One region of the Peribacillus sp. V2I11 genome, then DNA from elsewhere that is predicted to be linked to it. Evidence: riboswitches for the same ligand, from Rfam matches in the RefSeq annotation. Region 1 holds a riboswitch; each other region holds the start of a gene.
The links. A riboswitch is a leader RNA that binds a small molecule or an ion and turns the genes downstream of it on or off. The one in region 1 is predicted to bind lysine.
Positions count from the first base shown of each region.

Region 2: linked by a shared signal. The riboswitch ahead of QFZ73_RS19025 (aspartate kinase) and the one ahead of QFZ73_RS13240 (amino acid permease) in region 1 are both predicted to bind lysine.
Region 3: linked by a shared signal. The riboswitch ahead of dapA (4-hydroxy-tetrahydrodipicolinate synthase) and the one ahead of QFZ73_RS13240 (amino acid permease) in region 1 are both predicted to bind lysine.

Region 1 covers NZ_JAUSYW010000001.1:2,751,992-2,762,455, forward strand. The annotation lists gene QFZ73_RS13235 (glycoside hydrolase family 13 protein) at 1-760, shown strand, start outside; gene QFZ73_RS13240 (amino acid permease) at 810-2,261, opposite strand; lysine riboswitch at 2,358-2,542, opposite strand; gene QFZ73_RS13245 (LacI family DNA-binding transcriptional regulator) at 2,799-3,761, opposite strand; gene QFZ73_RS13250 (metal ABC transporter solute-binding protein, Zn/Mn family) at 4,507-5,430, shown strand; gene QFZ73_RS13255 (metal ABC transporter ATP-binding protein) at 5,443-6,198, shown strand; gene QFZ73_RS13260 (metal ABC transporter permease) at 6,209-7,132, shown strand; gene QFZ73_RS13265 (metal ABC transporter permease) at 7,129-8,010, shown strand; gene QFZ73_RS13270 (FtsW/RodA/SpoVE family cell cycle protein) at 8,158-9,330, shown strand; gene QFZ73_RS13275 (spore coat protein) at 9,401-9,736, opposite strand; gene QFZ73_RS13280 (hypothetical protein) at 9,750-10,028, opposite strand; gene QFZ73_RS13285 (proline dehydrogenase) at 10,178-10,464, shown strand, end outside.
Region 2 covers NZ_JAUSYW010000001.1:3,884,293-3,894,756, reverse strand. The annotation lists gene QFZ73_RS19035 (succinate dehydrogenase cytochrome b558 subunit) at 1-227, opposite strand, end outside; gene QFZ73_RS19030 (YslB family protein) at 613-1,083, shown strand; gene QFZ73_RS19025 (aspartate kinase) at 1,147-2,379, opposite strand; lysine riboswitch at 2,468-2,644, opposite strand; gene uvrC (excinuclease ABC subunit UvrC) at 2,706-4,478, opposite strand; gene trxA (thioredoxin) at 4,586-4,900, opposite strand; gene QFZ73_RS19010 (electron transfer flavoprotein subunit alpha/FixB family protein) at 5,107-6,084, opposite strand; gene QFZ73_RS19005 (electron transfer flavoprotein subunit beta/FixA family protein) at 6,154-6,927, opposite strand; gene QFZ73_RS19000 (enoyl-CoA hydratase) at 7,050-7,823, opposite strand; gene QFZ73_RS18995 (fatty acid metabolism transcriptional regulator FadR) at 7,949-8,536, opposite strand; gene QFZ73_RS18990 (long-chain-fatty-acid--CoA ligase) at 8,737-10,434, opposite strand.
Region 3 covers NZ_JAUSYW010000001.1:4,851,190-4,861,653, reverse strand. The annotation lists partial or broken gene QFZ73_RS23790 (metallophosphoesterase family protein) at 1-101, opposite strand, end outside; gene QFZ73_RS23780 (DUF2690 domain-containing protein) at 738-1,025, shown strand; partial or broken gene QFZ73_RS23775 (MFS transporter) at 1,175-1,593, shown strand; lysine riboswitch at 2,027-2,205, shown strand; gene dapA (4-hydroxy-tetrahydrodipicolinate synthase) at 2,341-3,237, shown strand; gene QFZ73_RS23765 (Lrp/AsnC family transcriptional regulator) at 3,906-4,397, opposite strand; gene QFZ73_RS23760 (DMT family transporter) at 4,651-5,565, shown strand; partial or broken gene QFZ73_RS23755 (YjcZ family sporulation protein) at 5,859-5,945, shown strand; partial or broken gene QFZ73_RS23750 (L-serine ammonia-lyase, iron-sulfur-dependent subunit beta) at 6,162-6,767, opposite strand; partial or broken gene sdaAA (L-serine ammonia-lyase, iron-sulfur-dependent, subunit alpha) at 6,846-7,719, opposite strand; gene QFZ73_RS23740 (amidohydrolase) at 7,792-8,973, opposite strand; gene QFZ73_RS23735 (MFS transporter) at 8,988-10,223, opposite strand; gene QFZ73_RS23730 (helix-turn-helix domain-containing protein) at 10,386-10,464, opposite strand, start outside.

The DNA.
Region 1 (10,464 bases):
AATACTCTCCAAGTGGCAGACTGGTTTGGAGGGGGATGGCTGGAACAGTTTATACTGGAACAACCATGATCAGCCCCGGGTTGTCTCAAGGTTTGGTAATGATGGAAAGTATCGTATTGAAAGCGCAAAGATGCTTGCGGCTTGTCTTCATTTGCTTCAAGGGACACCCTATATATATCAAGGGGAAGAGCTGGGCATGACCAATGTTGCATTTGAGAGCATTGATGAATACCGGGATATCGAAACATTGAATTCATATGACGAACTCGTCCATTCACATGGCTGGTCAAAAGAGCGGATGATGTCAGCCATCCACGCCCGCAGCAGGGATAATGCGAGGACACCGATTCAGTGGAATGACTCCCGGAACGCAGGATTCACGAAAGGGACTCCTTGGATTAAGGTTAATCCCAATTTCCCCGAGATTAATGCAGAAATAGCCTACAATGATCCGAATTCCATTTTTCATTTTTATAAAAAGCTTATCCAATTACGCAAGGAACATGAAATCGTGGTTTATGGCCGTTTTGAACTGCTTTGGCCGGATGATGAACGAATATTTGCCTACACGAGATCGTTTGAAGAAGAAAAGCTGTTGGTACTATGCAACTTTAAAGAAGAGCAGGCCTCCTATACTTTGCCTGAAGAGCTGCATGCTTATTCTGCTACAAGGCTGATCGGTAATTATGATCAAGAGGAAGAAGGCATCTCCAGCAAAACCCTGCGTCCATATGAATGCCGTGTTTATCATTTGAAATGAAAAAAGGACCTATTCTTCTCCGATTAGAGAAGAACAGGTCCTTTTCGCATTATTTTGATTTAAGTTCACATTCCTCAAGGGGAATGATTTTCGTTTTATGCTTAATTTTATAGCCGAACCATAGGACGAAAAATAGAATCAAGCCAATGTAGGAAACAAACATTGAATTCCAGTCGATCCCATCGCTGCTGAAAGCTTGGTATCCTTGTCCGATGATAATGATTATACAAAGGACAAGTGCGAATATAGGCCCGAATGGGAAGCCCTTTGCCCGGTATGGTAAATCATTCATATCAAGGCCTTGAGCTGCGTAGGCTTTGCGGAAACGATAATGGGCAATCGCAATCCCGACCCAGGTGACGAACCCCGCCATGCCTGAAGCGTTCAATAACCAGATATAAACGACGCCATCTCCGAAAAACGAAGCTAAGAATGCAACGCAGCCAACTAAAGAAGTCACGATTAGTGCATTTACGGGTACTCCTCTTTTATCTAACTTGCCAAGGAATTTCGGTGCTTTCCCATCACGTGCCAAGTCCCATAGCATACGGGTTGAAGCGTACATGCCAGAGTTACCGGCAGAGAGTACGGATGATAAAATGATCGCGTTCATGATGGATGCAGCAAATGCAAGACCGGCACGTTCAAATACAAGCGTGAATGGACTTACGGCAACATCTTGACTCAATAAACGTGAATCCGTAAACGGAATGATCATTCCAATAACGAAAATTGCAAGGATATAGAACAAGAGGATGCGCCAGAAAACGGATCTGATCGCTTTAGGGATATTTTTTTCTGGATCTTCACTTTCACCAGCAGTCACTCCAAGCAATTCCGTTCCTTGGAATGAAAAGCCGGCAGCCATGAATACGCCTAGAATCGTGAAGAACCCTCCGTTAAAGGGACCTTCGCCCATTGTGAAATTTGAAAAACCAATTGGGTCATTCCCACCCATGATTCCGAGAATGATCAGAACACCCGTGATCAAGAAAATGACGACTGTCACGACTTTGATCATGGCAAACCAGAATTCTGTTTCCCCGAAACCTTTAACTGACATGTAATTGATAAGAAACATAGTGATTAACGCAATGGCACTCCAGATAAATGAAGGGCTATCCGGGAACCAGAACTTCATAATTAAGACAACGGCTGCCAATTCGGCGGCAATGGTGATTGCCCAGTTATACCAGTAGTTCCAACCAATCGCAAAACCGAAAGACGGATCGACGAATTTGGATGCATAGACACGGAACGAACCGGCCACTGGCATGAACGCTGCCATTTCTGCAAGACTTGTCATTAAGTAATAAACCATGATGCCGATAATCGCGTATGCCACCAAGGCACCGCCGGGACCGGCTGAATGAATGGCACCGCCACTTGCTAAAAATAAACCTGTTCCAATCGTTCCACCTAATGAAATCATCATTAAATGACGCGCTTTCAGGCTCCTTTTAAGTTCGGTAGGGCTTGATGCTGATTGTGAATTTGACAATTGATGTTACACTCCTTTTTATTGGAAGGGAACGAAAAATAAAAAAACAGCAGTCGAAAAAGATCGACGGCTGTTTATAATAAACCCGTTTATCCTTCCGAAGATAGCTCCCCACGCTTTTTGAAAAAACGTGACAGTGGTGTTCCTGTTCGGTAACACCGCCAGCAAGAATATACATGGAATATACCCTAACTTCGGCAACTTATCCTTTCAAACGGAGTCTTTAATTTTCCAGAATCTCGTCCGTTTTACTTTTATAAGCTGCAGCCTCTAACTCATCGGTAAATGAGGAAGTATTCAATTTTCTAAAATCGTTGCGCCAGCTTGTAAATGACGTCGGACGATTGTACTCGAAATTCATGCAATCGCTAGAAGATTGCTAGTAACTGAGTATACTTTACTATATCAAAATTATAAAATAACTTCTAGGATATCGCAATGATTATTTTGTGTGGTTATTTTTCCCTAGTCATTGAATGATGGCAGTAAGGAAGAATTCAAATGTCGTCGATATACTAAAATAAAGGATCCTGATAACTAGACGGTCCTCCTTTTAATTAGGGCGTATTCCAGTTTTACATGTTTGACCACTTCAGGATGCTCAAATAAGTCCACTGCCATTTTCCCGATCCATTCCAGCGGTAAGGAAATGGTCGTGATGTCGAGCATTTCACTAAGGCTATCATTATTGAAGCCGAGAATGGCCACATCTTCCGGTACCCTTATACCCGATTTCTTAGCGGTAAGAATGAAGCCTGCCGCCGTGTCATCATTCGTGATGATTATGGCTTCAGGTTTATCTGACATTGAATTCCATTCCTGAAACAATTGTTCACCGTCTTTGATGTGGTAACTGCCTTCAAATAGCCATTCTTTATTGTTTTTCAGTTGATGTTTACTCATGATATCGTTAAAGGCCTTTGTACGATGAGAACTATTTCTACTCTTTTTACGGCCAAGGCTGTATCCAATTTTCTTATATCCTTTAGCGATCACGTACTCAAGGGCACAGGAGAAAGCTGCATAATGATCAATGCTGATGGATGAGAATTCAGCCTGGGCTGTATCTTCACATAAGATGATCGGTCCGTATTTTTGATAATCCAAAAAGATTTTCATTTCCGAAATCCTTGAACAAACGATAATGCCATCGAGCTGCTTCATTTGCAGCATATTCAAGGCCTGGATTTCTTTCTCTCTGTCATAATTTGTTTGAAAGATGACGATATGACAGCCAATTGCATTTGCCTGTTTAGTGATTCCGTTAACGATTGCCCCGTAATATGGGTGATTGTTGAAGGGGATGATGATGCCGATAAGATTAGTTTTGCCTTTTGAAAGATGAATGGCGTTGATGTTTCTCGAATAATTCAAACGATCGATGGCTTCTAAAACGCTCTTTCTTTTATCGGGACTTACATAAGGATGATCATTCAATACACGAGACACTGTTGAGACAGATACACCAGCACTTTGAGCAATTTCTTTAATATTTGTCATGGTATCACCGTTTTTTCTTTTTTTATATTGTACAGTATGAAACCCATTTCAGAGAAAGAGAACAGGGTGAGGCTGTTGAAGAATTCTTCAAATAAGGTCTTGTTCTGGTATGGGTTTCATCCTTTAAGATTGGTTTAAATCTTAGAGGAGGAGGGGATCATGATGTTCCAAACTTTAATCACCCTGTTTGTGCTTTGCGGAATCGAATTGGGATTTGCGTACTTGGCAATTTCCTTGAAACAGGAAAAATGAGTGGCAATGCCTATGGAATGCCGGATGCCCGTCAAGAATTCCGCGGCATTTCGCGTGAAATCCGCGTTTACTCGTGAATTTTGGAACTTTACTTGTGAAATCCACATATTTACTCGTGAATTTTGCCACTTTACTCGTGAAATCTGTGCATTTACTCGTGAATTTCCCATCGTCCCGAAATAGCTCCCCTAGTTTATATTCACCATTAAAACTCCGTAATATAATTATAATTTCATCGTTACGTTCCATAGAAATGACTGACTGTCTGGAAGCTCCCTAGTAGAGATTCCAGACAGTTTTTGCTGTGTGTAAAAGTCATTGGCCTTTTTGAAATGTTTGAAAAATAGTTGCACTTTTTTTGTATATTTGTGTATAGTATAAACTAAGTTGTGTATAGGAAACTTTTTAGCATTTACGACAATGTAAAAAAATTTACACTTAGTTTTGCACATGGCAAACTATTTTAGAGAGATGAAAAAGGGAGGGAATATGGATGGGTTTTCTAAAATCTATTGGGGGCGTGCTTGCTGCATTGCTGATTTTAACAGGGTGCGGCAATGATACGGCCGAAAAGGATAACGGCAATGGCAAGTTGGACGTCGTTACAACGACGGGAATGATTGGGGATTTGGTCGAGAATATCGGCGGTAAACATGTCGAGGTCACCAGTTTAATGGGACCGGGAGTCGACCCCCATCTATATAAAGCGACACAGGGTGATGTGAAGACACTGGATTCGGCTGATATGATTTTTTATAACGGTGTGCATCTTGAAGGGAAAATGACGGATATATTCGAAATGATGAGCAAGGATAAACCGACCATTGCCGTAACGGAGGACTTCAAGGAGAACCAGCTTCGCAAAGTGAGTGCTACGGAACATGATCCCCACGTTTGGTTTGATGTAAAGCTTTGGATCGTAGCGGCGGACACAGTCAAGAAAGAGTTGATTGCCAATGATCCGGACCATGAAGCGGAGTTTCGTGAAAATTATGAAGAGTACGTTCTGCAATTGGAGGAACTTGATAAATATGTTCAAGATGAAATTAATAAAATTCCGGAAGATCAACGGGTGCTCGTTACAGCACATGATGCTTTTGGATACTACGGTCAGTCATATGGCCTGGACGTAAGGGGTCTCCAAGGAATCAATACATTATCGGAATATGGATCAAAAGATGTTACTGATATGCGGAATTATCTTGTGGAGAACAAAATAAAAGCGATTTTCATTGAGTCAAGCGTACCAAGGAAGGCTATCGAGGCTGTCATTCAAGGTGCAGGGAAGCAGGGCCACAAAGTTGAAATCGGCGGTGAATTGTTCTCGGATGCAATGGGTGAAAAAGGGACGGAAGAAGGAACGTATATCGGGATGGTCCGTCATAATACCGACACCATCGTCCGTGCTTTGAAATAAGGGGGAGAAACTATGAATCAAGCAGCTTTGAAGGTCGAGAATTTAACGATTGCATATCATAAGAAGCCGGTTGTCGAAGATGTCTCATTTGAGGTGCCGAAAGGGAATTTAATCGGTATCATAGGCCCCAATGGAGCAGGGAAGTCCACTTTGATAAAGGGAATACTCGAATTGATCCCAAAAATATCGGGGCAAATCACAATAAAGGGTTCGACTTATAAATCGATGAGGAAGAGTATCGGCTATGTACCACAGCGTGAGTCAGTGGATTGGGATTTTCCAACCAACGCACTCGATGTCGTAATGATGGGCAGATATGGTCATCTCGGATGGCTGAAGCGACCAGGGAAGTCCGAGAGGCAGAAGGGGATGGAGTGTCTTGAAAAGGTGGGGATGGCTGAATACGCTAACCGCCAGATCAGCCAGCTATCAGGTGGACAGCAGCAACGGATATTCCTGGCCCGTGCATTGGCACAGGAAGCGGATATTTACTTTATGGATGAACCGTTCGTAGGGGTGGATGCAGCAACAGAGAAAGCAATCATACAATTGCTGATGGAATTGAAGGAAAAAGGCAAAACCGTTCTGGTTGTGCATCATGACCTATCCACCGTGAAGGAATATTTCGACTGGACGATGTTATTGAATAAAAAGGTGATGAAAATAGGTCCGACAGAGGAAGTGTTCATTCCCGAATACTTACAGGCAACATATGGAGGCCGCCTAGCAATACTACCAGACACTAAGTCCGGCCTTTTATTAAAATGAGGTGTACACGATGAACATACTGGATATTATAACTGATCCAAATACAAGGTGGATATTGCTTGGCACGATGTTTCTCGGATTAAGCAGCGGGGTCATCGGCAGCTTTGCCTACCTCAGAAAGCAGTCTTTGCTTGGCGACACGCTCGCACATGCAGCGTTACCTGGTATCTGTGTCGCCTTTATGTTAACTGGAGTGAAATCCACTTCCTATTTTCTAATAGGTGCTGCCCTGGCTGGCTTAGTGGCTGTCTTCTTGATCAGTGTGCTTACGAGATACAGTAAGATCAAGCAGGATGCGGCCTTGGGAATCGTCTTATCTTCTTTCTTTGGCTTCGGAATTGTCATGCTTACGCAGATCCAGCAGAGCGAGTACGGAAACCAGAGTGGATTGGATACCTTTTTATTCGGGCAGACGGCGTCAATGGTCATGTCCGATGTATATATGATGATGACAGTTTCCTTTATTCTCATTTTCACTTGTACCGTATTTTTTAAAGAATTCAAATTACTGTCCTTTGACCCTGGGTTTGCTAAAGGGATGGGATTGCCGGTTGTTTTTCTGGATTATTTCATCATGATGCTGATCGTGGCAGCTGTAGTGATCGGTATCCAGGCAGTAGGCGTCGTATTGATGGCATCTTTACTGATAACTCCTGCGGTTTCTGCGAGGTATTGGACGGAGCGGCTGCATATCATGGTCATCCTGTCTGGTGTATTCGGAATGTTGAGCGGTGTGTCTGGAACGTTGATCAGTACATCGGTCAATGATTTGCCAACAGGACCGTTAATTGTCTTATCCGCGACGGTATGGTTTTTCTTTTCCATGCTTTTTGCACCTAAACGCGGAGTGCTTTCATCTATATGGAGAAGGGTATCGACGAAAAAGAAATATTCTCTCGAACAGGATAGAAGGAAAGGGAGCCACTCATCATGAATGATTTTTGGATTATCTTAGTCGGAGCATTAGTGGCGGGTTCTTGCAGTGTATTAGGATGCTTTTTGATAGTCAGGAAAATGACGTTGATTGGGGATGCCATCAGTCATTCCGTTTTGCCGGGAATCGTATTGGCATTTTTAATAACGGGGACCCGCGATTCGGTTCCAATGCTGATCGGGGCTGCTGCGCTCGGCTTGCTTACCGTATTCTTGATCCAGCTTTTCCAATCGTCGGGCGTTCAATCTGACGCAGCGATCGGGATTGTATTCACTTCCCTTTTTGCAACGGGGATCGTGCTCGTGAGCTTATATACGCAACAAATAGATTTTGACCTGGAACATGTCCTTTATGGCGAAATAGCCTATACTCCCTGGAACACGATGACAATCGCGGGAATCGAAGCTGGACCAAAAGCCGTTTGGATAGTTGGCAGTTGTTTTATCCTGAACCTCATACTGATCTTCCTTTTCTTCAAACAGTTTAAACTCGTGTCATTTGATCCATCACTTGCAGCTGCAATGGGAATTCCTGTACTGTTCTTTCATTACTTATTGATGAGCCTCATTTCACTGACAACTGTAGCTTCTTTTGATAGTGTAGGTTCCATTTTAGTAGTTGGAATGCTCATCATACCTGCTGCAACGGCTTATCTGCTGTCAGACCGTTTAAGCCGCATGATATTGGTCAGTATCGGGGTCGGGTTGCTAAGTTCCGTCATCGGCTACTATTCAGCCACCGTTTTGGATGCCTCGATATCAGGTTGCATGGTGGGGGCGGCCGCCATATTATTCGGATTGGCCTTTCTCTTTTCCCCAAGCCATGGATTGGTCAGCAGATTGCTGAAACGGAGAAAATCAAAGGAATCACAAGCATAGCTCCCCCTGCCTACAGGCTTCATGGAAATAACTCCATGAAGCCTGTAAACTATTCTTCTATATAGTTGTGATTTTATTTGTTTAAAGTATAATGAATAAGTGTATTTATAGAAGTATCGCAGGAGCCTTTTTAAGGGAGAGTTAAGTATGGTAGAACAAAATAAATTTTCATCACGAATAGATTTTTCCTTGGTCACAATATTGCTGTTATTATGTGTTGGAAGTTGTTTAGCAATCTATAGTGCCCAAACGACTGGACAGTACGCTGAAAACTTCTTAATTAAACAAATTTTTTGGTATATAGTAGGAATCGGAATCGTATTAGGGTTCATCACCCTGGATTCGGATCAGTTGAAAAAAATTTCTTGGTATGCCTATGGCTTCGGATTATTTTTGCTTTTTTTGCTGATCATTATGCCAGATTCCATCGTTCCTGTCCGGAATGGTGCGAAAAGTTGGTACATCATTCCGGGAATCGGTTCGATTCAGCCATCGGAATTCATGAAGGTTTTCCTGATTTTAGCTTTAGCAAATGTCATCTCGAACCATCATCTCAAAAACACGCTGAAAACGATTCAAACGGATATATGGCTGCTTATTAAAATCGGTCTTGTGACCGGTGCCCCCTTATTGTTAATCATGCAACAGCCGGATTTGGGTACCTCGCTTGTCATCATGTCAATCATGCTTGGAATGATTTTCATTTCAGGGGTAACATGGAAGATCTTGCTGCCGATCGTTTCAGGAGGAATTGTCGTCGCTACAACGGTCCTTTACTTTGTTCTTTGGAAGCCGGAGATCCTGGAAAAATACCTAGGGGTAAAATCCTATCAATTCGGCCGTATCTATTCCTGGCTGGATCCATATAATTATGCCAGCTCTGAAGGGTATCACTTAACCAAATCCTTACTGGCCATCGGCTCCGGCCAAACCACAGGCAAGGGAATCGGTTCGAGGGAAGTGTATTTACCTGAGAGTCATTCGGATTTCATTTTCAGCATCATCGGTGAAGAATTCGGCTTCATCGGATCAAGCATCATTATTTCCTTGTTTTTCTTATTGATTTACCACATAACAAAAACGGGAATGGACACGAAAAATAACTTCTATACATATATCTGTGTTGGCGTTATAAGCATGTTGACGTTTCACGTTTTTCAAAATATCGGCATGACTGTAGGCCTTTTACCGATTACGGGGATTCCGCTTCCATTTGTCAGTTATGGAGGAAGCTCGCTAATGGGGAACATGATGGCCATGGGCTTAATATTCAGCATTCGGTATCATTATAAGAAGTATATGTTTTCAACGGATATCTAAATATAAAGCCGGCCCTACATGGGCCGGCTTTATTTGTAGCAAAAAAACAAAAGGAGCAGAATCCACCCGCTTATTGAATGTTCGTTCCAGATGGAAATTGATTTTTATAACCGGAAAATTGTTGATACGATTGGCTTAAGCTGGTCGCTTGCGCCTTTTCTAAACTATACCAGCCTTTTTCGAACATAAGGTTATAGAGTTCACGCTGCATCTCCTGATTTTCTTTGGAAACGGAGAAAATGTCTTGGAATAATGCTTGGTTACTCATTTCATGCAGGGCAACGGAAAGGGAGTTGCAAAAGTACTTTTCAGTTGAGAGCATATCATTTATAAAATCCCTGTCATTCATTTGCGGTGTCTTTGCCACGGGAGATTCTGGATTTTGGACTTTGTTTTCATTGGGCATTAAGAACCCTCCTTTACTGGTATTGTTGTTGACCCTGAATTTGGTCCGGGTTCAAATGTTTCAAAATGGTATCGTAATGGCGTTGATGCATGAGACCGCACCGATTTAATGCATCAATGATTTGCGGGTCCTTGCATTGTGTGGCAAAAAAATGCGCTTTTTTGACCGCGTTCAGATTCCATGCAAGCATATCGGTCAAGTATAAGCTATCTTTCACAGAAACCATTTCCGGCGGCTGCTTCATAAAGCCGGTGGACTGCTGTTGGCTGGTAAACGAATTTTGCTGTTCCATCATTCTACCTCCTTAAGTGTTCTTTAAACGAGCTTAATTTTCCCTTCATGAATTTTTTTTATTCTTGATTCTAAATATCTGAAAATTGAATTAAATGGTAAAATAATCTTGTGCATCTATTTTCCAAAATGATTTGGAGGGGAATGCAGATGGAAGGTATATTGAAAAATCTATTCCTTTTTTTATCAAAGAACAAAGGCATGACAAAGGCAGCGAAAAAATACGGGCTGCGGTTTGGAGCGTCTCGTTTCGTGGCAGGGGAATCCTTGGATATGGCATGTGAAGTGATTGCAGATCTTAACCGGAAAGGACTTGCTGTCACCATTGATTATTTAGGTGAATTCATTGAAGATGAACAAGAAGCAAGGAAGATGGCAGATGAGTGCATCGAAGCGATCCACATGATTGGCAGAAATGAACTGGATTCACAGTTATC
Region 2 (10,464 bases), 1.1 Mb from region 1:
TAAATTCCGTACACAGCATGGAAAAGGATTGGTAGATAGATGACGACCCATTCAACCAAAATCTTTACGGGCGTAAACTCAATTAAATGAACTGCCCCATTAAAAGTCTCTTCTCCTTTTGTTGCCATAAAGTTTACCGATAAATGAAAAATTAGGAATAGACCAATTGGAATTACTCCTAGAAGTGAATGAAGCCTGCGATTCCCAAACTCACGATTTTTTGCCACTAAGTGCCCCCCCTTAATTTGTGAAAAATCATGCAAAGATAAACTGGTGGCTACCTTTTATCTCCGCGTGAAAATACAGTATAGAGTCAAAAAAACTCCTCTATACTTCCTTTACAATTATGTGACATGTCCATTTTACTCCTGACTTCTATGTGCGTCAAGAAAACGGATACAAGAAATCTCTTTTTCAGAATAGATTTTTTTTGGATTAAATTGTCTATTTTTTATATGTCAAGTTGATATTTTGGAGAAATTACTAATTAATCTATTAATATCCCGATATAATTTCTCATTTTTTTCCAATTGGTATTTAAATAAATAAAAAACAGTATAATTTGCAAAAGAAAAACGTTTATAATAGATTTACAGAAAGAGGCGATAAACTATGAAAAAAAATATTGCTGCTGCGATAGAAGAAGAGATTCAAGCTGAAGAAATTCAAACTGAAGAATTCCAAGTTCCAGCTTTCGGATACGAATTAATCAGAGAAGTTCTATTGAACGATATTCTCGGAAAAGACTCTAATCAAATCCTCTATTGGGCAGGTAAACAATTAGCAAGAAAATTCCCATTGAAAGGCGATCAGGAAGTGATTGAATTTTTCCAGAGCGCTGGATGGGGCAATCTGGAAATCACGAAGTATACGAAACACGTGATGGAATTATCCCTGACGGGCGAAATAATCAGCCGCCGCCTGGATTTACACCCTGATTGTCACTTCCAACTTGAAGCCGGTTTCCTTGCCGAGCAGTTTACACTGCAAAAAAAATTCCTCAGCGAATCAACGGAAGAAATCAAACGCCGCGTAAAAAAAGTGATATTCACCATCCAATGGGATCCCAGAGATCCAATCTAATGAGCCCTTAAAACAGACTTACCCTTTTTACCGGAAGTCTGTTTTTTATTGGACTCCTTACACTTAAGCTAGCACTTTTGCATGCTGACCAAGTTTAAATGCTTCATGAAGAGATTCAACCGCCTTCACCATTTCCTTTTCATTGACGACAGTCGAAACTTTAATTTCCGATGTGCTGACCATTTTCACCTGGATGCCTGTATTGGCCATCACTTCAAACATCTCGGCAGCCACTCCTGGATTGGATACCATACCAGAACCGACGATCGACACTTTGGCCAGCCCGCTCTCCGTTTCGACTCGATCGAATCCCAATTGTTCTTTATTATTTTCCAGCACGATCAAGGCCGCTTCCGTATCTTCACTTTTTGTGGAAAAAGATAGATTGGTCGTATCCTCGGCAGTCATGCTTTGAATGATGATGTCCACATTAATCCGGTTTTTCGCAAGTGTCGTGAAAATTGTGGATAAGGCACCAAGTGATTGGGGCAAACCATATATTGTTACCCTCGTAATACTGTCTTCAAAAGCAATGCCGCGTACAATTAAGTTTTCTTCCATAGTTGCTTCCTCCTCAATGATCGTTCCTGATTCTCTCTCCATGCTTGAACGGACTTCAAGCGGAATTTGATAATTTTTTGCATATTCGACAGCCCTTGGATGAAGGACGCCCGCCCCCAGGTTGGCAAGTTCCAGCATTTCATCGTAAGAAATGGATTGGAGTTTTCGCGCGCCTTTTATGTAGCGTGGGTCCGTTGTGAAAACACCCGTTACATCCGTATATATATCGCATCTATCCGCATTCAGCGCTGCAGCGATGGCAACCGCCGTCGTATCGGAACCACCTCGCCCTAAGGTAGTGATTTCCCCATTTACATCGTTCCCCTGGAAACCGGCAACGACCACTATTTTCTTCTCCTGAAGCTGAGCTTGGATCCTTGAAGCATCGATGTTTAAAATCCGGGCATTCCCATGAACGGATTCCGTTTGCATGCCAGCCTGCCAGCCAGTATATGAAATGGCTTCATGTCCTTCTTCAATCAATGCCATCGTCAACAGGGAAATCGTTACCTGTTCCCCAGTAGTCAATAGCATATCCATTTCCCTCTTGCTCGGGGTTCCGGAAATATCCCGGGCCATGGAAACCAATTGGTCCGTTGTTTTCCCCATAGCTGAAACAACGACGACTACCTCATTTCCATTCTCCGCTTCCTCGATTACCCGATTGGCAACATTTTTGATTTTTTCTACGCTACCGACGGATGTTCCGCCAAATTTTTGAACGATTAATGCCATCCTCATGCACCCTCTCTAGTTTTTAGGCAATAAAAAAAGCAATGAGAAATATCTCATTGCTGTGATCACATATCTAATACTGTAAACACAGTGAGATAGCTCTCCAGGGTATAAACCCTGACAATCCGCCATTTATTAAATGTCGGACCAGGAAAACAAGGTATGAGTCTTGTCTTCCTTCGGCGTCATCCCCTTTCAAAACCTTTCATGGAAGCTCATACTTCTCCAGGTTTTTACTCTTGAATTCCGCACCTCTATCAGCACTTTTAAGTTGTCTAATTAAAAATTCCTTTTAATCATAGCATAGAGATTTATCGGTAGCAAGATTATTCTTGTAATTTTCTAACGATTCCCTCGGCTACCCCTTTTGGCATGCCAGCTTCCATGATTTCCTCGGCCGTTGCCTCTTTGATTTTCTTCAATGATCCAAAATGCCTTAATAATTGCTTCCTTCGTTTTTCCCCGACTCCTGGAATATCATCAAGCTGGGAGTGAACCGCATTTTTCCCGCGCAGCTGGCGATGAAACGTAATCGCGAACCGATGCACCTCATCCTGAATTCTTTGCAATAGGTAAAATTCCTGGCTCCGTGAATCAAGAGGTACGAGTTCAAGAGGATTTCCGATCATCAATTGCGATGTCCTATGCTTTTCATCCTTAATAAGGCCTGAAAGTGGTATATCAAGGCCCAATTCATTTTCCAAAATATCCCGAACGGCTTCCACATGTCCCTTTCCGCCATCAATGATGATTAAGTCCGGAAGCGGCAGTCCTTCTTTCAATACTCGTGAATACCTTCTTCTGACCACTTCACGCATCGATTCATAATCATCAGGCCCCTGAACCGTCTTGATCTTATATTTGCGGTACTCCCTTTTTTCCGGCTTCCCATCAATGAACACGACTAAAGCGGAAACAGGGTCACTTCCCTGGATATTGGAGTTATCGAAAGCTTCAATTCGATGCGGGGTGTAGATACCCAGTTGGTTCCCGAGGTTTTCCACCGCATTGATCGTTCTTTCTTCATCCCTTTCAATCAAAGAGAATTTTTCCTGAAGGGCGATGGAGGCATTTTTATTCGCCAATTTAAGCATGTCTTTTTTCGCTCCCCGTTTGGGGTGAATCGTTTTGACACCAAGCAGTCCTTCGGCCATTTCGGCATCCACTGACTCTGGCAGCAAGATTTCCTTTGGTTTAAAGTGGTTCGTAATCTCGTAAAACTGACCGAGGAATGTAAGAAGTTCCTGTTCGGGTTCATCGTAGACCGGAAAAAGTGAAACATCCCTTTCTATTAATTTACCCTGCCGGACAAAAAATACCTGAACGCACATCCAGCCTTTATCATAGGCAAAGCCAAATACATCCCTGTCGATGAAATCGGTCGTCATCATTTTCTGCTTCTCCATCGTAATATCGATGTGGGCAATCTTGTCACGGAACTCCTTCGCCCTCTCGAAATCGAGATTTTCTGATGCCTCTAGCATTTTTTCAGTCAGTTCTTTTTTTATTTCAGTATGCCCGCCGTTCAAGAACCGGTTGATATCATCCACCATTTTTTTATATTCCTGTTCTTCCACTTCATATACACATGGGGCCAGGCACTGGCCAAGGTGATAGTATAGGCAAACGCGATCCGGTAAAGTATTGCATTTTCTTAGGGGATAGATGCGGTCGAGCAATTTTTTCGTTTCGTTTGCTGCAAAAGCATTCGGATAAGGACCGAAATATTTCCCTTTGTCTTTTTTGACTTTTCGCGTAATGATAAGACGTGGGTGGCGTTCCGCAGTCAGCTTGATGAAAGGATACGTCTTATCATCCTTTAGCATGACATTATATTTTGGATCATGTTTTTTGATTAAGTTCAACTCTAAAATAAGAGCCTCGATATTGGAAGAGGTGACGATGTATTCGAAATCCTCAATCTCATTCACGAGCCGAAATGTTTTTCCATCATGTGATCCCGTAAAATAAGAACGGACACGATTTTTCAACACCTTCGCTTTGCCTACATATATGATCGTTCCCTGACGATCTTTCATTAAATAACATCCAGGCTGATCGGGAAGAAGGGCAAGTTTATTCTTTATTTGTTGATTCATGCATTCCGCCTCCTGTTCTCCCATTTTTACAATCATTATATATCAAGATAGCGAAAAAAGCTTCAAGTCCGCAGACTTGAAGCTTTTTTTAGCTATCTTACTATTTATTACGCGTGTTTTGCAATAAGTTCAGCAAGTGCTTCTTTAGGTTGGAAGCCTACAACCTTGTCAACCACTTCACCGTCTTTAAGGACGATTAATGTCGGGATGCTCATCACACCGAATTTTCCAGCTGTTTCTTGGTTTTCATCCACATCCACTTTTACGATTTTTGCTGTATCGCCAATTTCAGTATCAAGCTCTTGAAGAACAGGAGCGATCATTTTACAAGGTCCACACCATGGAGCCCAAAAATCTACAAGAACGACACCTTCGCTAGTATCTGTTGTGAAAGTTTGGTCAGTTGCATTTACAATAGCCATATATAATTCCTCCTCAAATTTACTCAAATAACTAAAGACAGTATACCATTGTTGTTAGAATCGATGCTAATATTTTGCTTCAGTGGTAGGATGTCCAAAAAAAGAGTAAATATGCAGGCCAAAACCCTTGCCTATTAGCCAAATAAAGGGGCAAGACATGTATCGGCTTATGCCGCATGTCTTGCCCCTCATCTGTATTATTTCTCTTACGCGTTAACTTTAAGTTTTTTGAATTCTTCCGTAAGTAATGGAACGACTTCGAAAAGATCTCCGACTATTCCATAATCAGCCACATTGAATATGTTAGCTTCCGGGTCTTTGTTGATGGCAACGATGACCTTGGAGTTGGACATCCCCGCTAAATGCTGGATAGCACCGGAAATTCCGCAGGCGATATAAAGGTCAGGCGTTACGACTTTACCCGTTTGCCCGATTTGCAATGAGTAATCGCAATAGTCCGCATCACATGCTCCGCGGGAAGCCCCTACCGCACCGCCAAGAACTTGTGCCAGTTCCTTTAATGGTTCAAAACCATCTTCACTTTTCACGCCGCGGCCACCCGCGATGATTACTTTCGCTTCTGAAAGGTCGACCCCTTCACTAGCTTTTCTAACAACATCTTTAATGATTGTGCGTAAATCCTTAATATCCACACTTAATGTAGAAACATCACCAGAGCGGGACTCATCTTTAGCTAATGGTTCGATATTGTTCGGACGGATTGTCGCGAATATCACGCCATCTGTAACAATTTTCTTTTCAAATGCTTTACCGGAATATATCGGACGGGTGAAAACGATGTTTCCGCCTTCTTCTTCAATGGATGTAACGTCTGAGATCAAACCTGATTCAAGCTTTCCAGCCAATTTAGGTGCAAGGTCTTTTCCTAGGGCCGTATGTCCAAAGAAAATCCCTTCTGGCTTTTCCTGCTCGATGACGGCAAGCAAGCTTTGCGCATATCCATCTGAAGTATATTGTTTCAATTGATCATTTTCGACTGCAACAACCCGGTCTGCGCCATACTGGATCAATTCATTTCCAAAATTTTGAACACTGTCACCAACTAAAACACCTACGATTTCCCCGCCATCTGCAGCAAGTTTAGCCGCACCGATAGCTTCAAATGATACATTTCTTAGTGAACCGTCACGAACTTCGCCCAATACAAGAAACTTTCTAGCCATTTATAAAAACCTCCTGTGCTCTATTTTTCTTTTTGTCGTGTGTTGTTGTTTTGAAAAGTACCGTTTCGATTAAATCACTTTTGCTTCACTGCGTAATAATTGAACAAGTTCGCTAACTTGATCACCGATTTCGCCGTCCAATACTTTCCCAGCTTCTTTTTTAGCAGGAAGGTATATTTCAATCGTTTTTGTTTTCGCCTCAACATCTTCTTCTTCCAGATCCAGGTCATCCAATTCCAATTCTTCAAGCGGTTTTTTCTTCGCTTTCATGATTCCTGGCAATGAAGGATAACGTGGCTCATTTAGCCCTTGTTGAGCTGTCACCAACAATGGAAGGGATGCTTCGATCGTTTCAGAGTCCCCTTCGACATCACGGATAACGCTTACATTTCCATTTGCGATGTCCAGTTTAGTAATGGTTGTAATATAAGGAATTTCTAAAATTTCGGCAACGCGTGGTCCCACTTGACCAGAACCGCCATCGATTGCAACGTTCCCGGCAATGATTAAATCGGCATTTTTACCTTTTAAGTATTCGCCTATAATTTTGGCAGTCGTGAATTGGTCGCCATTTTCTATGTCGTCTTCTATATTTATCAATACGGCCTTGTCAGCACCCATTGCCAGCGCTGTGCGTAATTGCTTTTCAGCCTCTTCGGTTCCGACAGAAATAACCGTTACTTCGCCGCCTTGTGCATCACGCACCTGGATTGCTTCTTCAACTGCATACTCATCGTATGGATTAATGATGAATTCTGCTCCATCCTCATTAATTTTCCCGTTGGATAGTGTAATTTTTTCTTCTGTATCAAATGTCCTTTTCAGCAGTACATAAATGTTCACGATAATACCTCCCGAATGATTTGAGTTTTGAAGATTATGAATTTTATTGATATATAGTATTGTTCTTCATGTTTCATCAAAATCCTGCATGATATATAAAAATAGTTATTTATACCGAATCATCATTTCCCTTTGAATACAGCTTCCCTTTTTTCAATGAAAGCGGCGATTCCTTCTTGTGCATCAGCGGTATCGAAAGCTTGGCCAAAGAGGGCGGCTTCCCTTTCCACACCTTTATGGTAGGAATCATGCTTGGTATAATTTAATAACTCAATGGCCGACTTTAAAGCCAGTGGGCTTTTCTTGGCAATTTTATTGGCTAGTTCCTTCGCTTTAGGAATCAGTTCTTCATCCGTGAAGGCATGATTCGCCAATCCGCATTGCACAGCTTGGGTTCCTGAAATCGGTTCACTTGTAAACAGCATTTCAGCTGCCATTGCCATGCCCACATAACGAGGAAGACGTTGGGTCCCAGCAAATCCAGGGATTAAGCCCAACTGCAGCTCAGGCAAACCCAGTTTAGCCCTTTCGGTCACCAAACGGATGTGACAGGCCATAGCCAGCTCCAATCCCCCACCAAGCGCCGCTCCATGGATGGCTGCAATGACCGGTTTTGGAAAAGATTCGATTTTCTCAAATACAGATTGCCCATTCTTGGTCAGCTTCTCGAAAGCTTTCCCGTTTTTCACTTCTGTAAATTCTTTAATGTCTGCTCCTGCAGAGAAGAATCTTCCTTCACCATGAAGAAGGACAACCCGTACGGCTTCGTCTTTCTCAATTTGATCGAAGGTCTGTGACAGCTCTCCGATGATAGCTGAAGAAAGCGCATTTGCAGGTGCATGATCAATCGTTATAAAAGCCACATGATTTTCGACAGAAAGCTTAAGGTATTCCATATCAATCCCTCCAGGCATGCTAGTCAAACTTTTTTGAAAATTCAATATGTATCACTTCCCGATAAAGCTGGAAGCAGGATTAACCGATTCTTTCGAGGATGGCTAGCCATCCTCTATTTAAATCGTTAACTTTTCAAGCCACAGCCGCCAATTAGAAGGCGGTGAACGTCTGGTGCAAGGTCCGGGAGCGAGTATTTTTGCTCATTCATGACCCAAGTCGTCACTGTTTCGTCAATCGTTCCGAAAATCATCTGCCTGGTAAGTAAATTATTTAAATCAGGCAGGAATTCGCCGTTCTCTTTTCCTTCTATAATGATCTGGTCGATTAAATTTAAATATCCTCTTAACACATCATTAATTCTTAGGCGCAATTCTTTATTCGACTGTCTTAATTCCAACTGGGTGACAATTGCTAAATTCACGTCTTCTGAAAGGTTTTGAAAATGTTTTTGGATAAGCACATGCAGTTTATCCGAAGCAGTTGTCTTTCCTTTTAGTTCTTCTTCGATCTGTTCCACAAAATAGCCCATCTTTTCATGGAATAATGATATTAAGATATCTTCTTTATTTTTAAAATAAAGATATATGGTGCCATCCGCTACGCCTGCCTGCTTGGCGATTTTGGATACTTGGGCTTGATAGTAACCGTTTTGGGCAATGACGATAACGGCCGCATCAATGATTTGATTATACTTTGGTCTGTTGCTTTTCACTGGATGTCCCCTTTCAGAATATGAATGAACCATCATTCATATTTCTATCATAAAATGACGCCCCTTTACTGTCAAGCAAAAACTTCAAAGAGTCCTGACATTCCACTTGTGTTCATTGTACAGCCCCCATCCATAAGTTGTCCAGTCGTCCTGCAAAACACGGAGCTCTCTTCCGCTGCTCCGTTAAAGGGGGGGCTTGTTTAAGCTTCTTTTCTTTCCTCGGATATTTTTTTCTTTTCTTCCTCGATAAGGACTCTTCTCAGGATCTTTCCTATCGTCGTTTTAGGAAGTTCATCCCTGAATTCATAGCTGCGCGGCACCTTATAGGAAGCCAGGTTCTTTCTGGCAAATTCATTCAATTCCTCTTCAGTGGCCCTGGCATTTTTTTTCAGTACGACATAGGCCTTGACGGTCTCACCCCGATAAGGGTCAGGGATACCTGCCACAACTACTTCCTGTATGGCCTCATGCTCGTATAGCACCTCTTCCACCTCACGTGGATATATATTGAAACCGCCTGCAATGATTGTATCCTTTTTCCTCTCGACCACATAAAAGAACCCCTGCTCATCCATGTAACCCAGATCTCCTGTAAGCAGCCAGCCATTTTTAAAGGTTTTTTCCGTTTCATCCGGACGGTTCCAATATCCTTGCATTACCTGTGGTCCTTTTATGGCAATTTCACCTATTTCATTCGGAGGAAGCTCTTCAAAGTTTTCCAGGGAAAGAATCACCGAGTCAGTGTCTGGCCAAGGCAGTCCAATGCTTCCTTTTATACGCGGCTGATCCCAAATGAAATTAGCATGGGTCACCGGTGAGGTTTCAGAAAGTCCATAGCCTTCAACAAGCTTCCCTCCGGTAATTTTCTCAAACTGCTCCTGGACCTCTAAGGGCAATGATGCAGAACCGCTTATACAGGCATTGATGGAAGAAAGGTCATATTTAGCGATATCCGGATGGTTCAAGAGGCCGATATACATCGTTGGCGCTCCTGGAAACATGGTCGGTTTCTGTTTTTGGATGGTTTTAAGCGTTGCTTCGACATCAAACTTTGGCATGATGATCATGGTATTCCCTTCCATGACGGAAAGGACCAAGACCGTAGTCAAACCGTACACATGGAAGAAAGGCAGAATCGCAAGGATCCTTTCTTCACCGCGCTTATTTTTATAAAGCCATGCATTGCACATTTTCGTATTAGCCAGCAAGTTCTTATGGGTAAGCATGACCCCTTTGGGAAAGCCTGTTGTCCCACCTGTATATTGCAAAAGTGCAAGGTCATTATCCACATCGACCGGCACCGTGACTACTTCAGTGACCCTTCGTTTCATGATTTCGGAAAATAAATGATGATTGCCTGCATGCTCCACATTGATGACAATGCCGTATTGCTTTTTTTGAATAAAAGGATAGATAAGGTTTTTCGGGAATGGCAAATATTCCTTGATAGCGGTTACAATTATATGTTCTATATCCGTTCTTGATGCGACTGCAGTGACACGGGGAAATAAAATATCCATCGCTAAAATTATTTTCGCTCCGGAATCTTTCATTTGATATTCTAATTCACGTTCAGTATAGGTTGGATTCGTTTGAACCACGACTCCGCCGGCCATCAATATCCCAAAAAAGCTTATTACACCTTGAGGGCAATTAGGAAGCATGACGGCAACGCGTTCACCTTTTTGAAGACCGATACTTTTTAAATAGGCTGCAAACTTTAAAGCAGATTCATGCACTTCCCGGAAAGATAATTCTTTTCCCTGGAAATGAATCGATACTTTATCAGGGAATTCTTCAGCTGATTCCTTCAAAAAAGAATAAAGAGGTTTATCTTCATACGACAATACAGCGGGTATCTGTTCCGGGTAAATAGCTTGCCATGGCTTATTGCTCATTTGCCCCCTCCTTCTGAATATTCTCAATAC
Region 3 (10,464 bases), 2.1 Mb from region 1:
GAGAAGAACTTATCATATTCAGTAGCATATCCATAGTCTGTTAAATCCCCAACGACAACAAAAGCATCCTGTTTAGGTGCAGCTTTGTTTAATTGATCCATGGCTGTTCTAAACTTGTTCATATCAGAAGTTGATCCATCATCAATATGTACATCACTGATTACAGGAAAAACGAGCTCAGGTTTACGTTCATTATCTGAATTTGAAGATTCCGAGAATGCTTGTACACTAGATAAAGAAGTTGTTAATCCTAACGTTACAACTGTTAACATTGCAGCAAATTTATTTTTCGCTTTCAAGATCATTTCCTCCTATTTATCGTTTAGCCACTTAAATTATGTAATTATTTTTCAAAAATACAAACATCCTCCTCATTTTAAAATTTTTACGTGGTTTACCAATTAAAATTGTAACTTTACATTATTAATAAAATATAGCACCAGTGTAATTTAAATATTAATAAATCAACAAAAGGTATGGCCAGTATTCGTTCACCTTTGTCTCGGTATTGATTTGCCTTTGGTTAATGAGAATGGGGTACTATCCCTTAACTAAGTAGTTATCCTTAAAATGGTAAAATTTACACAGGGGTAAATGATTCCATAGTACATAGAAATACCAATTTTCATTTGGTGAAGTCTGGAAGAAGGAAAGGAGAGAGGTTATTATAAAAAAATAATTGAATATTGTGATGGTAGTAGCTCTTGTTTTTGGACTGTTTTTTTGCGATTGTACCCATGAATAAAACATTTGCATTGTCCTATGATAATACAAACCCTTATTCGACAGGTTGTGCTTCTAAAAGCCCAATCACCTATGAAACAGAATATATCTATAAAAACGGTGTGAAAATTGGATATGTGCAGCTAAAAGGAAGTGCGTATTGTCATACGGCGTGGGGTTACTTAAAGTTTTATTCGGCTGCTCCTTACGATTATTATGCAAATGTTTGGGTTGACAGTTTTAATGGCACGGCTAAGAGAGCATTTACAAGTTGTGCTAGTTCCGGTGGTACGGATGGATAATGAAAGGTCAAACGTCCTGTTATACTGCTCAATTATGGAATAAAGATCCTTATAATGCTTTGGCCAAAGCAGGTATTTATTCTTCCACTGGGGCTCTAATTATTTCTGCGAACACCGGTCGTTTAATGGGTTATTAATGCAAACTTCCTGTTAACACTTTTCTCGGTGGAATTGTGTTTTTCCCACCTTTCCTCATTTTTCCTACTATGCACAGTCCATTTCGCAGTTCAATGCGTGATCAATTTTCTTTGTTAACAACCCCACGAATCTTAATGGCTTTTAACATTCCATCTCATGGATTTGGAGCGACGTATGCTGTTTATACGTATCTCGTTCCAATCCTGAAAGGAATGGAAGCGCCAAGTAGTTCTTGATCTTGTTTGGCTACGGATTTATTTCCATTTTCAGCAACATACTCGCTGGTAAAATTGCCAGCTACAATGCTACCGAATGCCTCCGGTTTGTTTTCCTCGTGCAAGCAATTGTTCTTATCATTTTTTATTGGACGACAGATAATTTTATCTTTGGATTGGTTAACATTAGCTTGATGTCATTAATGGCCATCCTTTTCAATTTTTTATGATAGTATAATTGAATCAATGGAGTCCTACTTACATTGAAGCGATCCGTTTTCTTGCTTCCCAAACGTACGGATTTTCATATCTTTTCTTTCATTTGTTAGTTTTGTATTTATCATGTTGTCCTCCCCACCTTGATCATTATTCTCAGTATTCATAAGATAAATACCAATTTTCTATAAGATATATCAATTGTCAAAACTGACTATAAAAGAGTGAAACTTTTCATACAGTTTGTTTTATAAAACTATTAAAGTTGAGATTACATAATACTAAAAAAGATGAATCCAGCCCCTATACCGTATCCATTTCCATTGATTATCCATGTATTCTAAAAAAATATTTCTAAATTGGCCTTGCAATAAAAAGGATTCCTTGTTATATTACAGTCAATTAAATATTTTCTTACTTCATGCTTTTTGAAGTGAGGATAGAGGAGCAAAGACCATTAGTACACATTTTGAGGAGAATGAGATCCTATGACTATTGTGGAAAGGGGAATTTGCCGAAGCGGAAAGAATCTCATGTTCTTGAAGCTGGTTCTGCTATTGAATAAATGCAGGACTGTCATATAGGAAACTATATGGAGGGCTATCTTATGCGCGGAAACATTTTTTTTGATAAATATTGTTTCTACTGCAGCAGCGAATCCTCGTTGTTGCTTTTTTGCGTTTACTCCTGAATGGCCCTAACCACCTCTGAATTTTTTTAAAAAATAAACAAAAGGGTGTGAAGTTATGAATTTTGGCCAAGTTTTAACCGCAATGGTTACCCCGTTTAATCATAATGATGAGGTTGATTTTAATGCTACGAGAATTTTAGTAGATTATTTAATTGCTAATGGTTCTGATGGATTAGTAATAGCTGGTACAACTGGAGAGTCTCCTACATTAACTGCAGAAGAGAAAGTAGATTTATTCAAAATTGTTGTAGAAGTTGTTGATGGAAGAGTTCCAGTCATAGCTGGAACTGGCTCAAATAACACGAAGGCTTCGATCAGCTTAACAAAGCAAGCAGAGGCAGCAGGAGTCGACGGAATCATGCTCGTTACCCCATACTATAACAAGCCGTCTCAAGAAGGATTATTTCAGCACTTTAGTGCTATTGCCCATTCAACATCATTACCGGTAATGCTTTATAATATCCCAGGACGAAGTGTTGTGAACATGTCAGTAGAGACGATTGTTAGCCTCTCGAAAATCAACAATATTGTGGCAGTAAAAGAAGCAAGTGGTGACTTAGATGCCATGGCACAAATCATAAGCAAAACAACTACCGATTTTACATTGTACAGCGGCGATGATGGGTTAACATTACCGGTTTTAGCCATTGGTGGAACAGGCATTGTTTCGGTTGCTTCACACATAATTGGTAATGAAATGCAAGAAATGATCAATAGCTTTAAAAATGGTGATGTCCATGGTGCTGCCACTGCACATCGTAACCTTCTTCCAATTATGAAAGCATTATTTGCTGCACCAAGCCCAGCACCGGTAAAATCAGCATTAAATATGCGGGGGTTAAATGTTGGAGGTGTCCGCTTACCATTGGTCCCTTTAAACTATGAAGAAAAAAGTGCACTACAAATAGCTCTACAACCGAGTAACGCAGAAGCAATTTTGTTAAGTAAATAAACTTAATGATTCATTAAGCGAGTCTTCAATATCGATTTTCCAATTAAAACCATAATAAACGGGAGAAATTAAAAAAAGCAGTGCAAACTCCGAAAGAAGTGTACTGCTTTTTAATCGATGCACGGCTCAGTGCTTAAACTAGTTGAGCAATATAATGATCATTTAAGATTAATGGCAAAAGCAGAATGTACATTTTCAAGAAAGATATATGGTGCATCCAGTAGGAATTTCTATAGCAATGATTTTTTCGGGGATTGATCATAAGCTTAATATTTCTAGTGATGTTGATATGTAATTATTGAAAAACAGAGTCGTTCCTTAATATCCAATCTATGATGGATCCTTAACAAATTCAAAAGAAATAAAGTAATTAATAGCTTTGACGTTCAAAATTTTGAACGAACTTTATAGTTCAACTTAGAAATGGATTTATATCTACTTATATAACTTGATAATGAATAAATAGCCTTTGTTCTCTTTGAGCAAAGGCTATTTTGTGACAAGTTTTTTTATCCAACCCCTTTTATTTCATGGCCTGAAGTTGCTGTCCTTCATTTTGATCCTTGCTGCAGACTTGTATGTTTCCATATTTACGGACTTCTTTTTTTACTCCTACTTCTACTTTTCTCTTTCTAGTTCTATCAAAAACCGTTGGTAAAAGTGTACTTTTACGAACGGGCCTTTTCTTCCCATATCGGTAAAACTGTTGAGTATTTAATTTCTCTGAGAGCTAGGCTAGTTTGAATTTTTGTAATGCCTAGTTTATTTAACTTTCTAATAAATATTTCTAATTCCTTCCGATCTTTGTTAGCCACTTTTAGAAGATAATCATACTCACCTGTTAAACAATGACACTCTAATACTTCTGACATAGAAGCTAATGCCTTTTCCAAAACTTCGAGTTCTTCAGCTTGATGTATATTCGTACTAATAAAAATGAAACATAATAAATCAAAACCTAGCTTCTCCTGGTTTAAAATTGCTACTTGTGCATTAATAAACCCTTCATTTTCCAAACGTTTTATCCTTGAATGTATAGCTGGTGGAGATAACTTGACACGCTTTGCAAGCTCAGTATTGCTTAACTGTGCATCCTTTTGCAGTAAATCTAAAATTTGGATATCAACATTATCCAGAACCTTGCTTACCATAGATTCCACTTATAGTCACCCCCTTTTACAATTGTTCCAAAAACAGTATCATTTCAACACCAAAACAAAATTTAATTCTGTATATCAAGAATATTTCTTAATATTATTTTAAGTTTCTTCTATTATACAAAATAATATATTAAGTAACGAACTAAAATGTTAAAATTATTAGTAAATAATTATAAAAATTGAAATGTCATTGTGCACAATGGCTTCGATCTTTTTCACGTAAACAGTGAAAGATGAAAAGGAGCAAAATGATATGCAATATTATTATTTTTCGTTATTACTTTTAACAAGTTTATTATGGGGTGGAAACTTTGTCGTAGGAAAGTCACTTGTCGGTCATGCTTCTCCGATGACGTTGACGAGTTTAAGGTGGATCATAGCTATTAGTTGTCTTTTGCCAATTGTATGGTGGAAAGAAAGAAAGATATTTCCCCCTCGTAGTGCAATCCTTCCTTTATTTTTGATGGGAATTACAGGTGTGGTTCTATTTAATCTATTACAATTTGCAGCATTAGAGAAAACTACCGCCACTAATGTTGGGCTAATATCAACATTAAACATGATTTCAATTGCAATTTTTTCATTTTTCTTTTTAAAAGAAAGAATTAATATTCTACAAATGTTTTCTATGTTTTTTTCGCTTTTTGGTGTATTACTTGTACTTTCAAAAGGAAATATTGATCTATTCCTTTCATTACGTTTTAATACAGGTGATTTATATATGATGGCTGCTGTATGCGTTTGGGGAATATATTCCGTTTGTAGCAAATGGGCAATGATAACAACAACACCCATGATGTCTACATTATATTCTGGTATATTTGGACTTATAGTCCTTCTTCCGTTTAATTTTTCTAATTTTACGGTGTCTAATATAAATACTTCTTTCATACAATCTATTTTATATACAGCCGTTATCTCAACTGTAGCTTGTATGGTACTTTGGAACATTGGTGTACAAAAATTAGGTACAACAACATCAGGTATTTTCTTGAATTTTAATCCTATTTTCACTGCAATTTTAGCTTTTCTATTATTAGGTGAAAAAATGACGTGGGTACAAGGAATTGGTAGTGGTATTGTGATTATAGGTTGTTATTTGTTCTCACATTTTAAAGCGAAGGTGATTTTCAAAAAGAATTCTAGTCAATCGCAGATTCAAGCATGAATTTTTATTCAAAGTCTAAAAACGTAATATCTCTGGTGATTAATACAAAAAAGCCTGATCCAAGGTGGATACAGGCTCGATTGTTCAAAAACTTTCCGGTTAAGGAATTAATAAAAAAGAAAAGGAAACCACTTTATTTATAAAGATAAACATATAAACTGATGACTTCTTTTTTATATTGCTTTAAAGCAATTAATTGTTCAGGAATACTATCAAAATATCCTCCTTAAAAACAACTACATAGATGTTTCCAAATGTCAGGTTGTGACAACAGTTGTAACGGCGTTTTTTGATTTGGAGGAGATTTCGCCTTCATAGTCGTTGTGTTTATACCATTAATCATAGTTGGATGCATTTGTGCCGGCTGTAACAGAGGCTGAGACTTCTGCTAAAAAATAATTAAATTACTGGGCGACTGTCATAGGCCATCCTTTTTCACTAAAATAAACAACCTTCCTTTCGATTGCTTCAGTTTAAAGACAAAAAAGCATTCGGAACGAATTTATTCCGAATGCCTTTTTTGGTTTTAATCGCATACCATGCTTTTTTGAATCAGCGAAATACGATCGCGGGCTTAATGGACAATTTTTTGGTAACTACTTAGTTTGAACCAAGACAATTTCTTCGATAATCGGAATCTCCCTTTTTAATAAAGATAAAAGAGTGTCTTCGGCTGTATTGTCGATTTCACAAATCGTTATTGCAGCACCATTGATTTTGGAACGTTCATTGGCCATACGGGCTATATTGAACCCTTTTTGATAAAGAATATCCGATAATTCGGCAATAACCCCTTTTTGGTCGGAATGGCGAATCACAAGTGTTGGCCGTTCACCAGAAAATTTAAATGGATACTCATCGAATTCCTGAACCTCCACTTTACCACCGCCTAAAGAGCTGGCCAAAACCTTCACAGTACGTGTGACCCCTGTCAATTCTACTAGAACGGTATTCGGATGATAGTTTCCAAGCACCCTTTTCGTGAATTCATATTGTAAGCCTTTTTCTTCAGCAGTTTTTTTTGCATTTGGAATGCCATCATCCATGGTAGATAACCCAAGAACACCGGCTAATAGAGCCAGGTCTGTTCCATGGCCTTGATAGGTTTCGGCAAAAGAGCCCATCAGCGAGAACTTTGCATATAATGGATTTTCGTTTAATAGCTGGCGGGCAATATTCCCGATTCGTACAGCCCCGGCTGTATGAGAACTCGAAGGGCCAACCATTACGGGACCGATGATTTCATACGCACTTTGGTATTTTGCCGGCCCACAGCCACTAGTTTTTCCGCTTAGAATCAGCTTCTTTAATTTTTGCCCGGTCGGAGTTCCGGCAAGACCGCCAATCCCGGTTTCTCTCAACGATTCGGGCATTTGCTGTCCGACTTCATGCATCACATGAATCACTTCATCCGGTGGAATGACACTAGCTATACCAGCTAAAGCCATATCTGCAGCAGCTTGGGCGGTAATTGCATGTAAACCATTGCGGATGATGCACGGGATTTCCACCAGCCCAGCAACTGGGTCACAAACCAACCCCAGTGAATTTTTCAAAGCAATTCCGACGGCATTTCCAACCTGCATTGGTGTACCACCGGCAAGCTCTACTAGGGTGCCGGCTGCCATTGCGGTTGCTGAACCGATTTCAGCTTGGCACCCGCCGGCTGCCCCTGATATCGAAGCTTTATTTGCAACAACTAAGCCGAGGGCAGAGGCAGTGAATATTGACTGGACAATCTGCTTTCGGGTGAATTTCCCGCTGTCAAGGAACAAGGACAGCTGGCAAGATTCCCGCTGATCCAGCTGTTGGCGTCGCCACAATCCGCCCCATTGCAGCATTTACTTCTGATACCGCGAGCGCATTTGCTGCAGCATTCAATGTTCCAGGATTGACAAAGGAATTCCCGTTTTGGGTATACTGATAAAGGCGGTTTCCATCCCCTCCCGTCAAACCAGTACGAGACATGACCGGACTCATTGTACCTCTGCGGACAGCCTCCTCCATAACAGTAAATTGTTCCGACATTTTTTCGATAATCGTCTCCCTAGGAAAACCTTTCTGGTGTACCTCTGATTTGATCATCAATTCCGAAATGGATGTTTTCTCCTGCTCTGCTAGTTCAATTAACTCTTTTAAATTAGTAAAAGACATGTGATCACTCCTGTACAAGAAGAAGGTCCCCACGCCGCAAGCATAAGAACCATCCCCGTTTTTCACTAAGTTTTACTCTTGTCCAAAATATTCTGCAACAACAGCTGCCATTGCTTTTGCCGCAATGATCAGGCTGTCTTCATTAATGACAAATTTAGGATGATGGTGAGGATAAACTGGACCATCCTCCGGCTTTGCTCCAACATAAAACATACTGCCGGGAATCTTTTGCAAATAGTAAGCAAAATCCTCTGACCCAGACATTGGCGGCGTTTCCACTAACGCTTTGATTTCTGGAATTTCGGCCTTTTTAATCCCATTTACAACCAGTTCTGTCATGGCTTTATCATTCACTAAAACAGGGTAATCATGTGAGTATATTAAGTCATAGGTAATGTCAAATTCTTGAGCAAGCCCCGCTAAAATTCGCTTGAATTCCGTTTCCACTATAGCACGAACTTCACTGGACATGGTTCTAACATCTCCTTCAAGTTCCACCCTGTCCTTTATAACATTAAATGATCCCTTTCCATCAAACGAGCCAATCGTTACTGTAGCCATATCAAAAGGATTGATTCGGCGACTGACAATCGTCTGGGCTGCTACAATAAAGTGGCTTGCTGCGACAATACTGTCATTGCTTGTATGCGGCATCGAACCATGTCCGCCTTTTCCTTGGATTTTCACTTTGAAATACGAGCGTCCAGCCTGCATATCACCAGCACGATAAGAGACCTCCCCGGTCACCGATGGGGACATAAGGTGAATACCGAAAATACTATCCACACCTTCTAAACATCCATCTTCAATCATGGCAATTGCTCCTCCAGGAGGCGTTTCTTCCGCAGGCTGATGCAAGATTACAACGTTTCCTCTTAATTGGTCTTTTATTTCGATTAATGCTTCGGCTAAAATCATTAAATAGGCAGTGTGTCCATCATGACCGCATGCATGCATAACACCTGGATTACTCGATTTAAATGGTACATCTGCCTCTTCCGTAATTGGCAGTCCATCAAAATCAGCACGCAGGGCAACTGTTTTACCTGCGAGTCCGCCTTCGATTGTCACAACCACTCCATATCCGCCAACATTTGTCCGTATTATTACATTTTTATCTTTATAAAAATCAGCAATGTATTGAGCCGTTTTTTCTTCTTTAAAAGATAATTCAGGATGTTGATGGAGATATCTGCGTATTTCAATCATTCTTTCTTTTTTCGCTTCAAGATTTTGCAATAGTTGATCTAACATCATTTTCCCTCCTATTATTTTCCTGATTTAACAGTAAGTATAACTAGACCGCATATTACAACGGCTATGGCCAATGTGATGAATACGATAGAAAACGATCCCCCGGCCATTGAAATTAAAGCACCGAATGCCATTGGAGCAATAAAGCCCCCAAGCGTCCCACCCGTATTGACGATCCCAATGGATGACCCAATTACTTTCTCAGGTAAAATCTTGTGCGGCCAAGAGAAAATCCCCACAAAGATCGTGGTTAATAAAAATGTAAGCACATATAAGAAAGCAATGGAAAGGACCAATGAATTTGAAAATACTAAACCAAGAAACAACAAGGATGAAACCACTGAACAGCACATTAGCAGTAACTTTTCCTTGCCAGCAAAATATTTTGATAATAATACACCTGCAAATATGGAGGCTAGCGTTCCTCCAATAGCGTTCACTGCCAGGATTACCCCAACCGTACTAATGGATAGTGAAAATTTTGTCTTTAAGAAAGTTGGCAGCCATGACATATTTCCATAAAAAGCTACATTCGCAAGCAGCATGGCAACGAATAAAATAATTACATTTCGATTGGAAATCACTGATTTAAAACTAACTTGTTTCTTTTCAGTTTTCGTTTTGGCAGTTGGGTGGCTATTAGGTACCAAAAAGGTAACTAAAAGTAACGAGATGGCAAACATTGTCCCCAGTGCATAGTAGGCATAATGCCAATTTAAGTCAATCAGCCGTGCTCCAATCACAAAAGCCAAAATTCCGCCAATTCCACTCGTTGACAAAATGAGCGATTGAACAAAAGTCCGTCTTTTTTTCGGGAAATTTTCGGCAATTCCTTTTGAACAGCTTGGAGGATAGCCTGCATGGCCAATACCAGCCAAGAAACGAATCAAAATAAACATCAATAAGCTTCCAGCAAGGCCAAATGCGAATGAAAATATTGTAATAAGCGAAAGCGAAAGCATTAGTACCTTTTTATATCCAATCTTATCTGCGAGCCATCCCCCAGGTATCTGCATTAACGAATAACCCAGGAAAAATAAACTCATTATCAAACCGGTTTGACTTGTTGATAGATGGAATTGTTCTGCAATTGGGATAATTGCAGTAGAAATCATGTTTTTGTCCATGTAAATCATGGAATAACCAGCCATTAAAGCTGTAGTCAACAAAGCTCCACGGGGATTTTTTTCCTTTGATACCGAAAGTTTTGATTCGCTTTGCTTCTTAATCGCTCCTTGAGAAACAGACATAAAAGGCTACCTCCGAAATATTATTTATGTAATCGCTTTCTTGTCTTCATTATAAATTTTTTAAGTATTGAAAACATTCCAATCATTGTCGAAAAAACACCCCTTCATTTGCCCTTTTTCATTACTTGGCTTAACCAAACAACAAAAAAAGACCATTAAGTTTTAACCTAATGGCCTAATTTCAATGAGGTGAATGGCATTTAACGTCAAAGTGGATTGTAATAAGAGCTCCGAGTCAATG